One region of the Photobacterium kagoshimensis genome, then DNA from elsewhere that is predicted to be linked to it. Evidence: predicted binding sites of a transcription regulator. Region 1 holds the regulator's gene; the other holds the start of a gene.

Region 1 (7,011 bases):
ACTACCTTGCCGAACATGGTGATGACAGCGAGCTATGCGCGGCACAGGTCATTTCGCCCCCGTTAGATTTGGGCGCCTGCGCTGAGCGTATTGAGCAAGGCTTCTCTAAAGTCTATAAACAATACCTACTCAGCTCGATGAAAAAGAACATCAGCAAGAAGATGAACCTGTTGCCCGATGCGCTACCTTTAGATCAATCTGGTATCAATGCGATTAGCACCCTGCGCCAGTTTGATGATCTGGTAACTGCGCCGCTGCACGGCTATCAAGACGCCAGTGACTATTACCAGCGTTGCAGTGGCTTACAGCGTTTGCATCAGGTCACTGTGCCCCTGCGTATCATTCATGCCAAAGATGACCCTTTCATGACCCATGATGTTATCCCTTCACAGCCGCTCCCAGCACACATTGACTATCACCTGAGTCCTAATGGGGGCCATGTTGGCTTTTTAACGGGATCATGGCACAAACCCACCTTCTGGCTTGAAGCAACCGTACCCGCTTGGTTTACCCCCTATACCACGGCAACCGTAGGCACCAGCGAGCCGAGTAACGCCTGACACGGCAAGCTTTACTTGCCATCGACAACCTTAACCACTGATAATAATGTTATCAGTGGTTAACTCTCCCTAGCAGTAAGTGGTTGTTATGATTATTCCTTGGCAAGACATCGCTCCCGACACCCTCGATAACCTGATCGAGCACTTTGTTCTACGCGAAGGCACCGATTACGGTGAACACGAAAAAACCTTAGAACAAAAAGTCCAACATGTGCGCCAGCAGCTGGCCCAAGGGGATGCGGTTGTGATGTTTTCTGAATTGCACGAATCCGTCGATATTAAGCTTCGTCGAGATCTCAATTTCTAATACTCGACCCCGCTTACACTTGATCTAATCGCAACATCCTGTTAATAACTCATCGTTAATCTTAACGACAGGGTTTGTCATGTCTGCAAAACACCCCATCATTGCAGTAACAGGGTCATCCGGTGCGGGCACCTCGACCACTTCAGAAGCCTTCCGCAAAATGTTCAATATGATGAGCATCAATGCCGCTTGGCTCGAAGGCGATAGCTTCCACCGCTTTACACGGCCTGAAATGGATGTCGAAATTCGTAAAGCCAAAGAGCAAGGCCGTCATATCAGCTATTTCGGCCCCCAAGCGAACGATTTCCCGCAACTCGAACAGTTTTTCCGCCAGTATGGTGAAGACAGTAGTGGTAAATTCCGCCGTTACCTCCATACCTTTGATGAAGCCGTGCCTTATAACCAAATGCCTGGCTCCTTCACGCCATGGCAAGCACTGCCTGAAAATACCGATCTACTCTTTTATGAAGGTTTACATGGCGGGGTGGTCGACGGTGAAACCAATGTTGCGCAGCATGTTGATCTCTTGATTGGCATGGTACCAATCGTCAACTTAGAGTGGATTCAAAAAATTGTTCGTGACACCCGTGACCGTGGTCATTCCCGTGAAGCTGTGATGGAATCAATCGTCCGCTCAATGGATGATTACCTTAACTACATCACGCCACAATTTTCACGGACTCACATCAACTTCCAGCGCGTTCCCACAGTGGATACCTCGAACCCTCTCAGTGCCAAAGGCATTCCGAGTCTGGATGAAAGCTTTGTGGTGATCCGTTTTCGTGGGATCAAGAATGTCGACTTCCCGTATTTATTGTCGATGATCCAAGGTTCGTTCATGTCACGCCACAACACCTTGGTGGTACCGGGCGGGAAAATGAGCTTTGCGATGGAATTGATAATGCGGCCCCTGATCCAACAGTTGATTGAAACAGGCAAAATCGGCTAGCGTCAGATCAGAACCCGTGAAGCGATAGGCGACAAAAACGGAGACATTCACGTCTCCGTTTCATCACGCATCAACGCCTTGCGCATTCATCAATTTATGCCGCGATCACTTCATAGGAATGGGTCAGCTCAACCCCCTCACCTAGCATCAAACAAACCGAGCAATATTTCTCAAGTGAATTGGCGACCGTTTGCGCCACTAAACCTTCATCAAGATCATGTCCCGTCACGACAAAATGCAAATTCGCCGATGTGAAAATGCGTGGTGCCGTTTCGCGGCGCACCGAGGAAATTTGTGCTTCGCAGCCCGTGATACCTTGATCGGCAGATTGTAACCCATCTACTACATCGACCGAGCTACACCCCCCCGCAGCCATCAAAACTAACTCCATCGGGCTGGGTGCTTTTTCGCCACCGTTGCCGTCCATCACCACACTGTGACCCGAATTTGATTGGGCAAGAAATGTCATTCCTTCTACCCATTTCACACGTGACTGCATTGCTTTCTCCTTAGTGTTTTGGCGTCAATTCTGCATAATCTAACAACCGTGTGATCATGTGCACACTTATGAGTACAAAATGACGATTTCAGATAGATCAATATCAAGAAATGCCGACCGAAAAAAGTTAAACTCTCAATTAATTATTCAAGTGAGCTTGCAGCCCAGCGGCTGACTTAATATCCTAACCAGCGAGCAATTCTATTGTTAAGCCCAGACTGAAATTATAGGGATGTCGTTGTTGGGCAACAAACGCAGAGGAAGTTAGTAATATGGTTCCAGGTAAACCTCAAACAGATCCAACACTAGAGTGGTTTCTTTCACATTGCCACATTCACAAGTACCCATCAAAAAGCACTTTGATTCATGCGGGTGAGAAAGCGGAAACTCTCTACTATATTGTAAAAGGTTCTGTTGCTGTTCTTATCAAGGATGAAGAAGGCAAAGAGATGATCCTTTCTTACCTAAACCAAGGCGACTTCATTGGCGAACTTGGTCTTTTCGAAGAAGGTCAAGAACGTACAGCTTGGGTTCGTGCTAAAACACCTTGTGAAGTAGCCGAGATTTCATTTAAGAAATTCCGCCAACTTATTCAAGTAAACCCAGATATCTTGATGCGCCTTTCGGCACAAATGGCTAACCGCCTTCAAGTAACAAGCCAAAAAGTGGGTGACCTTGCATTCTTAGATGTGACAGGCCGTATTGCACAGACGCTACTAAACCTAGCGAAACAACCTGATGCAATGACACACCCTGATGGCATGCAAATCAAGATCACTCGCCAAGAAATCGGTCAAATCGTGGGTTGTTCACGTGAAACCGTTGGTCGTATCTTGAAGATGCTTGAAGAGCAGAACCTGATTTCTGCACACGGTAAAACTATCGTGGTATACGGTACTCGTTAATCTGTTGATTCATCGAATATCGCTAAGAAAAAGCCGCTTTTGCGGCTTTTTTCATATCTGAAGCAGCCATACCTCTCACGTATATCTAAATCCAAATTTGCTAACCTTGTCACTGAATCTTCACTTGCTAACCCCGCCACCTTTGCTACATTGTGCATAACAGGCGTTAGGGTGATACCACCAAGAATTCAGAACAATAAGCACAGTGGACTTTACGATATGGATATCGAACGTTTTTCTCCGTACAACACCAGTTCCCGACCACCAACCGCGATTGCCCCATTACCGACCACGGTCGAAATGACAGGCTTTAGTGGTCAGCGTCACTTTCTCGAGCAGCACATTTCATTGGCGAATACACCACAGCGTCAAGAAGGCTCGCAGTGGTCACCGCCCTTAGAAAGCCTGTATTAATACAACGCCAGATAGCACAAAGGCCATGCTATCAACATGGCCTTTTGCCGTGATACCCATACAGATTTTGCTGTGGTGTCATTGTCAGTCAAACCGCGCTTTAGCTGTCTGTACTTTCAAATATTTTATCGGCTGATGCGGCAACAAATCCGGTATAAATTTCACCATCGGGTTGCGAGTAACGCTTGGCAAATTCATAAAAACCACCGGGGATCGTTTTCACACCATCTAAAAAGGCCACAGGCACTTTATCTGCCATGGTTGAAGACTGCTCAAGCATCTCTTCTGGGCTGCCTTTCACTTCACCGCCCGAGGCATTGATCGCAAAGCCATTATGCGCCAATAAGTGGTTCACCTCAGCCACTTCGGTAAATTGTTCAAGCTGATTAATACTAACCGTAAAATGATTAGCACCAAAGCCATGCGCCGCTAACCAACCCGCATATTCACTTTCTGCAGCTAACATCTCATAGGTATCATAATCAATGTCCCACAGGCGGCCGCCATATAAGAAAGCGGGATCTTTCATCGCTTGCTCAGGCACTTGATCAACCAGTCCACGCACCGCGTGCTGCAGTAGCGAAGAACACTGACCCACCAACAACTCACTAATAAACACTTTCGGCGCCTCAGGGTTGGGGTGCTCAAAATGCTCGGCGTAGAGTTTTTTAGATTCAAAATGATAGGTACCGCAAGGTTTGTAACCAATCGCAATAAACGGCGCCGCCAACACGTCTAGCCCCACTTTAGGCAAGTTAAATGTCCGCAAGGCAATATGGTCATTCAGTAAAGGCTCATCCTCCGTCAGCAGCGTATGCACCTGATCGGCTGACGGGCACAGACGTTGAATATAGTCTTGCCATAGGTTGTTAAACAGTTGCTCTACTCTTTCCATGTTGAGATGCTCCCCGCTGATGATAGATGTAGAAGTGCCCTGATTCGACCTAATCAGTATGGCACTTCTTTTTTAGTTTGATGGTGTCTGCACAACTTGCTTACAAAGTAATACCTGGCGATAGCTGTGCAGGTAGCTCAGCTTGTTCACCCTCCATCGATGCCATAGGGTAAGCACAGTAGTCAGCAGCATAGTAAGCACTCGGACGTAAGTTACCTGATGCGCCAGGGCCCCCAAATGGCGCATCCCCGCTCGCACCAGTCAGCTGACGGTTACGGTTCACTATGCCTGCTCGGATATGATCAATAAAATATTGCCACTCACTATCATCGGTGGAGATCAAGCCTGCCGATAAGCCATAGCGGGTATTATTTGCCAAGGTAACGGCTTGGGCTAAGTCGTCGTAACGCACGACTTGCAATAATGGGCCAAAGTATTCTTCATCAGGCAAGTCAGCAATGGCACTCACTTCAATGATAGCCGGTGAGACAATCGCCCCTTGACCACGTTTTGCTTCAAGCAGGACCTCCCCACCCAGGCGCACCAAATTGGCTTGCGCGGCAATAATGCCATCAGCGGCTTGTGTTGAGATTTGCGGCCCCATAAAAGGCTGAGGATCAGCAAATGGCCCATCAATGCGTAGCTGCGCGGTTGCTTTGACTAAACGCGCAACAATGGCATCACCCACTTCACCTTTCGGCAAATACAAACGACGGGCACAGGTACAACGCTGGCCAGCGCTAATGAACGCGGATTGAATAATGGTATAAACTGTGGCTTCAACATCCCCATGGGCATTTGAGATCACCATGGGATTATTACCGCCCATCTCCAATGCCAACATTTTACCGGGTTGCCCTGCAAATTGGCGATGAAGAATGTGCCCCGTATTCGCACTCCCCGTGAACAGCAAGCCATCAATCCCTGTTGAACTCGCCAGCGCTTCACCGGTTGGGCGCGAACCTTGCACTAGGTTAATCACACCAGCGGGTAAGCCAGCTTGTTGCCATAGCTTCATGGCCACTTCCGCCGTTTTAGGCGTTAATTCAGATGGCTTAAATACCACAGTATTGCCCGCCAATAATGCAGGAACGATGTGGCCATTGGGTAAATGGCCAGGGAAATTATACGGCCCAAAGACCGCCATCACGCCCAATGGCCGATGACGGAGCACGGCCGTTGTCGCCCCTGCCACTTCTTTTTCTTTATGGCCTGTACGCTCATGGTAAGCACGTAACGACAGTCCAATCTTACCCACCATAGCCCCGGCTTCGGTGCGGGTTTCCCACAAGGGTTTCCCCGTTTCTTCCGCAATGGTGGTGGCAATATCTTCGCTGTGCTCTTTGAGCAGTTCAGCATACTTTTCAACAATGGCCTGACGCGCGTCAAGCGAGGTATGGCGCCAACTCAATAAGGCTTCACGAGCACTTTTCACCGCAAGTTCAACTTGGTCTGCGGTTGCCGCTTGTCCCTGCCAAATCATTTCTGAATTGAAGGGGTTTAACGACTGAAAAGACTCACCAAGACCCGCTACCCACTTCCCTGCTATCCAATTCACTGCGAATGATTGTGCCATGATATTCCCCTTATCTTATTGTCCTATTAAGCGAACCATGTCGCCTTGTTGTAGCTGTAACGCTGTCGCCATCGCAGGTGAAACAATCGCAATATTACGTTCTCCATCAACCGCGACTTTTCCAACCGTAGCTCGAAAATTTTCAAACAAGGTATTACTGATCAAGTAATCATGCGAGCTACTGTGCTCGCCAATTTCAACGCGACAGCGTAAAGAATGGCGCACCGATTCAATATTGCGAACCTCACACTCCACCATAGGGCCTGCATCGAAAATGTTCACATAGCCACGGCAGGTAAACCCTTCTTGCTCGAGTAACCGCAATGCAGGGGCTGTGTTGTCATGCACTTTACCAATCACAGCTTGGGCTTCTTCGCTGAGCAAGTTGACGTAAATCGGCAACTTCGGCATTAAGTCAGCAATGAAGCCTTTCGCACCAATCCCCGTTAAGTAATCGGCATAGGTAAAATCAATCGAAAAGAAATGCTCTTTTAGCCACTCCCAAAACGGAGAATGTCCCTCGTCATCAGAGACGCCGCGCATCTCAGCAATCACGGTTGGTGAGAAACGGTGAGCATGTTCGGCCATCATCAAAAATCGCGCTTTAGACAACAGGCGACCATTGAGACCTTTACGCCACTCAGGACGTAAAAATAACGTACAGAGTTCACTGTTGCCTGTGTAGTTGTTACCAAATGTCAGCAACTTCACCACGTTATGAACATCCAAACGACGTGAAGCGTGGACCACAGTGCTCAAGTGATACGTATAGAAAGGGGTATCTAAACCAATGGCAGCTTCTATCCCAGTTGTACCTGCCACTTCACCCGTCTCAGTATCTTCCGCGACCATCAAGTAGCCTTCGGTACCAATTTCCGTTACCTCTTTTGCAAAACTCTCTTCTGA
Region 2 (7,011 bases), on a different contig from region 1:
TACCAAACCATGCTCAGTGCCATGCACCGCGCCGAGCAAAAAATGGCCCCCGTGCTAGATACGCTGCACGACAATACGCTATATCTAAAGCATAACCTGAATGCGGCGGCTATTGGCTCACTGCAGGGTGAATTCAATGATTTGCAGCGTGATATTCAGCGCGCGATCAAAGATATGGAAACCGCCATTTCAGAATCAGAACGCTTTATTGCCCAGCTTAAAAAAGCGTAGCAAGACACACTGCGGCTAACGTTCATTCAATCGAGTCAACACCCAGTTGGCTCGCTCTTCCACGCTACCCCATGGCACATCAACCACCTCGTACCCTAACGCTTGGTAGGTCGTTATCAGCTGCTGATGGATCACTAGTGCTTCCTCAAAGGGGTATGGGCGCTCATCATCTTGCTCGTAAATGTCAGGATTAGGCGTACAGAAGAAAACACGGGCGTGATAACCCACCGCCGCGTCTTGATATTGCTCTGCTACCTCACAACCACCTAAGGTTAAATAGGCACAAATATCAGGTATGGCACGATCAACAAACGCAGGCATAGTATTGCGAAGGGCTTCACGACGTTGATTACTCATTGCCGTTAAACAAAGTTCAGCAAACGCAGGCAAGTTAGTCCACGGCAGTACCCCATCAGGTTGCTGGGCTTGATCGCGGATCAAGGTGCGTGATACTTCAGGAAAGACCAGATATCCCTTATTCGCCAACGTATTCAGTAACGTTGTTTTCCCTGCGCCTGGGCCACCAGTAATAATGATAGGTTGCATTGTACTATTCCTTGATAAACTCCCAACCATCATACCAAACCTTGCTCTGGTATGAGGAGTAATCCTGATCTTTAGCCATAAAAAAATCCCCCCACAGCATACGCTATGGAGGGATTTTTAACGGAGGTTAGCGGCTAATTACTTAGCTGCACGGCCTGCACGTTTACGATCGTTCTCAGTAAGCAATTTCTTACGGATACGAATGCTAACTGGTGTTACTTCTACTAGCTCATCGTTATCGATGAATTCTAGTGCTTGCTCAAGTGTGTACTTGATAGCAGGAGAAAGCGTTTGAGCTTCATCAGTACCAGATGCACGAACGTTCGTTAGCTGCTTACCTTTAAGACAGTTAACAGTTAGGTCGTTTGCACGGTTGTGAATACCGATTACTTGGCCTTCGTATACTTCATCAGCGTGCTCTGCAAATAGACGGCCGCGCTCTTGAAGGTTGAATAGTGCGTAAGTTAGGGCTTTACCCGTAGCGTTCGAGATTAGAACACCGTTGTTACGCTGACCAATTGTACCGCCTTTGTGAGCACCGTAGTGATCGAAAGAGTGGTAGATAAGACCAGAACCTGAAGTCAGTGTCATGAACTCAGTTTGGAAACCGATAAGACCACGAGAAGGCATCATGAAGTCCATGCGAACACGGCCTTTACCATCTGGTGCCATATCAGTCAGTTCACCTTTACGTAAACCGATGTTTTCCATGATACCGCCCTGGTGCTCTTCGATAACATCGATAGTCACAGTTTCAAACGGTTCCATTAGTTGACCATCTTCTTCTTTGATGATTACTTCTGGACGAGATACTGCTAGCTCGAAGCCTTCACGACGCATGTTTTCGATCAGGATAGATAGGTGAAGTTCACCACGACCTGAAACACGGAAACGATCTGGGTTATCAGTTTCTTCAACGCGAAGTGCCACGTTGTGTACTAATTCTTTTTGTAGACGCTCAAGGATGTTACGTGAAGTAACGAACTTACCTTCTTTACCCGCGAACGGAGAAGTGTTTACTTGGAACGTCATAGTTACTGTTGGTTCATCAACAGAAAGCGCAGGAAGTGCTTCAACTTCGTTGATGTCACAGATAGTGTCTGAAATTTTCAGTTCACCAAGACCTGTGATAGCGATGATGTCACCCGCTTTTGCTTCTTCAACTTCGTGGCGCTCAAGACCAAGGTAGCCAAGAACCGTACCCACTTTACCGTTACGCTTCTTACCGTCAGCACCAACGATAGTTACTTGTTGGTTAGGCTTAACTGTACCGCGAGCGATACGAGCAACACCGATAACACCTACGTAAGAGCTGTAATCAAGTTGAGATACTTGCATCTGTAGCGAGCCTTCAACATCAACGTCTGGTGCCGCTACTGTGTCAACAACAGCTTGGAACAATGGTTCCATGTTCTCGCCAGTTTCGCCTTCTTCCATTGTTGCCCAGCCGTTTAGTGCTGATGCGTAAACAACAGTGAAGTCTAGTTGTTCGTCAGTTGCGCCAAGGTTGTCGAATAGGTCGAATACTTGATCCATAACCCACTCAGGACGTGCACCTGGACGGTCAATCTTGTTGATTACAACGATTGGCTTAAGACCGTATGCGAACGCTTTTTGCGTTACGAAACGGGTTTGTGGCATTGGGCCATCAACCGCATCAACGATAAGAAGCACAGAGTCAACCATCGACATGATACGCTCAACTTCACCACCGAAATCGGCGTGTCCAGGGGTATCTACGATGTTGATGCGGTAGTCATTCCAGTTAATTGCTGTGTTCTTAGCAAGAATGGTAATGCCACGCTCTTTCTCGATATCGTTAGAGTCCATTACGCGCTCTTCAGCTTCGCCGCGACCTTCTAGCGTACCAGATTGCTGTAACAGCTTATCAACCAGGGTAGTTTTACCGTGGTCAACGTGAGCAATAATTGCGATATTTCTTAGTTTATCGATCTGTTGATTAGACATGGATTTCACATTCACTCAGAACATGCAGCGACCAACGGGTAGCTACTTGGTTAAAAAAACGGCTCATAATTTAACAGATTTTACGCCAAAACCCACGAAATATGTGATTTATATCACCAGCTTTTTGAATTTAATCTTTCAAATACTGCTAAACCCTTATAAACACTGGTCTCAGCGAAAGTTTGAGTAACGAAAAATACACTGTCATTTCAGCAAAGTGTCGCCGATAATGGCGAAAGTTCGTCCAGTAATGGAATTGACAACGACCCCGCCTACGATAAGGTAGTAGGCGCACTAAAAAGTGGCAAGCCACTAAATTGCACCACAATGGTGCATCTAGCTCACCATAATTGTGCAGAAAAGGATTCTCATCGTCTCAAAAACACCAAAAAAGGGCATTTTTTGGGACTTTAAAAATTGGCACACTTTTCGCTTAACTTAAATCAGTTAGCTCATAATGAGCAATGCACAAGTTTTGCGGCCAGTTGCCCAATCTAACACCGGAGGTTACTCAAGATGTCAGTAGAAAACGTACTAGCGCTGATCCAGGAAAATGAAGTTAAGTTTATTGACCTACGTTTTACCGATACCAAAGGTAAAGAGCAGCATATCTCTATTCCTTCTCACCAAATCGACGCCGATTTTTTTGAAGAAGGCAAAATGTTTGATGGTTCATCTGTTGCTGGCTGGAAAGGCATTAATGAATCAGACATGGTGATGATGCCTGACGCATCAAGCGCAGTACTCGACCCATTCACGGAAGATTCAACACTTAATATTCGTTGTGACATCCTTGAGCCTGCGACAATGCAAGGTTACGATCGTGACCCTCGCTCTATCGCTAAACGCGCAGAAGAGTTCATGCGTTCAACAGGCCTGGCTGATAACGTACTGGTTGGTCCTGAGCCAGAGTTTTTCCTATTTGATGACGTGAAGTTCAACACTGACATGTCAGGCTCTTTCTTCAAAATCGATGACGTAGAAGCCGCTTGGAACACAGGTTCTGATTTCGATGGCGGTAACAAAGGTCACCGTCCTGGTGTGAAAGGCGGTTACTTCCCAGTTGCTCCTGTTGATTCATCACAAGATATTCGTTCAGCTATGTGTTTAATCATGGAAGAAATGGGTCTGGTTGTTGAAGCTCACCACCATGAAGTAGCGACGGCAGGTCAGAATGAAATCGCAACCCGCTTCAACACGCTAACAACCAAAGCTGATGAAATCCAAGTGTACAAATACGTTGTTCACAACGTCGCACACGCATTTGGTAAAACAGCAACCTTCATGCCGAAACCACTGGTAGGTGATAACGGCAGCGGTATGCACGTTCACATGTCACTCGCAAAAGATGGCCAAAACCTGTTTGCTGGTGACAAGTACGGCGGCCTATCTGAAATGGCGCTTTACTACATTGGCGGTATCATCAAGCACGCTCGTGCCATCAACGCCTTTGCTAACCCAGCAACAAACTCATACAAGCGTCTGGTTCCTGGCTTCGAAGCACCTGTGATGCTGGCTTACTCTGCACGTAACCGTTCAGCGTCAATCCGTATTCCTGTTGTACCTAGCCCGAAAGCACGTCGTATCGAAGTACGTTTCGGTGACCCAGCAGCCAACCCATACCTAGCCTTCGCAGCAATGCTAATGGCGGGCCTTGACGGTATCCAGAACAAGATCCACCCGGGTGAAGCGATGGATAAAGACTTGTACGACCTACCAGCAGAAGAAGCAGCGGAAATCCCAACTGTTGCTGAATCACTACAGGGCGCACTACAGTCACTCGACGAAGACCGTGAGTTCCTAACATCTGGCGGTGTATTCTCGAACGACTTTATCGACTCTTACATCGAGCTAAAATCTCAAGATGTTGCGAAAGTAAACATGACAACGCACCCACTTGAATTTGAACTTTACTACTCAGTATAAGTAACTGATAAACAGCTCAGTATTTAAGACTTCGACCCGCCTCACAGGCGGGTCGTTTTATTATTGCCCCTCTCTGCCTAATCGCTAACCTCTACATATTCATTCTTTTGCTTTGGGTTATCGCGTGTTCAAACCATGGTTTCCTGTCATTATTCTGCTTGCTACCAGTATCACGACGCTCGCTCAAGCTACAATCTACACGTGGACCGATGAACACGGCACCGTCCATTTTTCTGACCAACCCAATGATCACGCCAAAGAAGTGAATATTAACGTTCCGCTACCTGCAAAAAAAACAGCAACCCAGGTCTCTTCCTCGCCCCAGCAAGCAAAATCAGCTCAAGGCGAACGTCATTTACTGTTTGATACTGAGCTCCCCCAGCACACTACGACTTCTAGCATCCAAATCATGGCGCCTTTGCATGAGCAAACCATCCGCAACAATGAAGGCATCATCACGCTTTCCGCTGTGGCTAATCGCACCATGGATAAAGGCCATAGTGCCAAGTTATACCTCGATGGCAAAGCCTATGGCAAAAGCCAAACCCAGCTCGATTGGCGTTTAGTCGATATTGATCGTGGTAGCCACCAGCTACAAGTTAAGTTATTAAAATACGGCAAGGTTATTGCATCATCAGAGAAGATCACTGTCTTTCTGCATCGCGCATCACGCCTTCATCCTAGGGGGCCATAGCCGCTACCATCAGGGAGTAAGCGCACAGTGTTAGCAACATAGCTATCACTCGGTAGACAGACAGGTTACACTTGATTGCACCAATATAGTGCAATGCGATTTTCTGAGGGCTAAACTTCAGAATGGCGCACCACAAGGAAGATAATCGTGACTGCTGAATTTACGCCGCTTATTTTAGATAATCTGGTGACTGCAATTGTGCTGCTCGACGAGGAGCTCACTATTCGCTACGTTAATCCAGCCACCGAGCAACTCTTTGCCTCCAGCCAGCGGCGACTCACTCACAGCCATTTCCCTGATTTACTGCAACACGCTTCACTCGATCTGGGCCTAGTTCAAGCCACCTTACAAAGCGGGCAGGGATTAGCCGATAGCGATGTTACCTTTGTTATTGATGGCCGCCACCACTCCTTAGAACTCAATGCGAGCCCAGTGTCATGGCAAAAAGAGCTACTGATCTTGCTTGAACTTAAACCTATCGACCAACAACGTCGGATCAGTCAAGAACAGAGCCAGTACGTGCAGCAGCAAGCGGCTAAAGAGCTGGTACGTGGCTTAGCCCATGAAATCAAAAATCCCTTAGGGGGGTTACGCGGCGCAGCCCAACTATTGGAAAAAACCCTACCCGACCCCAGCTACACCGAATATACCCAAATGATTATCGAGCAAGCAGATAGGTTGAGAAACTTAGTCGATCGCCTATTAGGGCCGCAGCGGCCAGGCAATCGTCAGGTCGATAATATTCACGTGGTGTTAGAGAAAGTGCGCCAGCTCGTGAGCCTAGACAATAACGATGACATCACCATAGCCCGTGATTACGATCCGAGCCTACCCGATTTCACCATGGATCCAGAGCAGCTTGAGCAAGCCCTATTAAATATCGTCAGTAATGCGGCGCTCGCATTGCGCGATACTTCACAAGGCCGCATTACCTTAAAAACACGCACTGCCCATCAAGCTTTGATCCACGGTAAGCGTTTTCGGGTCGCCGCAAAAATCGACATTATTGATAATGGCCCAGGGATCCCGAGTGATATTCAAGACACCTTGTTTTACCCCATGGTTACAGGTCGTGATGGCGGAACGGGCCTTGGGCTATCAATTGCCCGTAACCTGATCGATCAACACCAAGGCAAAATTGAAGTATTAAGTTGGCCTGGTCACACCCAATTCACCATCTTTCTTCCGATAAAATAATCACAATAACTTGGTCAACAACCAACTTAGGAGGCATATATGAGCAAAGGAATGATTTGGGTTGTCGATGACGACAGTTCAATCCGCTGGGTGTTAGAGCGCACCTTAATTGCCGCAGGCATGCACTGTGAAACCTTCGCCGATGCGGACAGCGTACTCGAGGCATTAGAGCGCAGCGTGCCTGATGTGCTCGTCTCCGATATTCGTATGCCTGGCACCGATGGCCTAACTCTGCTTAAAGGCTTACAACAAGATCACCCGACACTGCCTGTTATCATTATGACCGCCCACTCCGATCTTGATGCTGCCGTGAACGCCTACCAAGAAGGAGCTTTTGAGTATTTACCTAAACCCTTTGATATTGATGAAACCGTCAGCTTAGTCGAACGCGCCGTCAGCCATAGCCAAGAACAAAAGCGCCAGCAACCCGAACAAGTACTCAAGCCTGC

Evidence for each region. The regulator CRP, encoded in region 1, controls carbon source genes, mostly activating them, when cyclic AMP is high. The targets are predictions, from matches to a motif close to TGTGANNNNNNTCACA.
Region 2: a site for CRP is predicted at 2,848-2,863, ahead of typA (translational GTPase TypA). Genes of this name have one in related genera too.

The regions. Positions count from the first base shown of each region.
Region 1 covers NZ_JAKJSO010000012.1:133,211-140,221, forward strand. The annotation lists gene L4C35_RS10005 (hydrolase) at 1-560, shown strand, start outside; gene L4C35_RS10010 (YheU family protein) at 649-867, shown strand; gene L4C35_RS10015 (phosphoribulokinase) at 947-1,816, shown strand; gene L4C35_RS10020 (OsmC family protein) at 1,911-2,315, opposite strand; gene crp (cAMP-activated global transcriptional regulator CRP) at 2,588-3,220, shown strand; gene L4C35_RS10030 (hypothetical protein) at 3,440-3,634, shown strand; gene L4C35_RS10035 (DUF1338 domain-containing protein) at 3,735-4,529, opposite strand; gene astD (succinylglutamate-semialdehyde dehydrogenase) at 4,630-6,105, opposite strand; gene astA (arginine N-succinyltransferase) at 6,121-7,011, opposite strand, start outside.
Region 2 covers NZ_JAKJSO010000022.1:68,998-76,008, reverse strand. The annotation lists gene L4C35_RS19400 (DUF2959 domain-containing protein) at 1-231, shown strand, start outside; gene L4C35_RS19395 (AAA family ATPase) at 247-777, opposite strand; gene typA (translational GTPase TypA) at 916-2,745, opposite strand; gene glnA (glutamate--ammonia ligase) at 3,262-4,671, shown strand; gene L4C35_RS19380 (DUF4124 domain-containing protein) at 4,796-5,365, shown strand; gene glnL (nitrogen regulation protein NR(II)) at 5,513-6,562, shown strand; gene glnG (nitrogen regulation protein NR(I)) at 6,602-7,011, shown strand, end outside.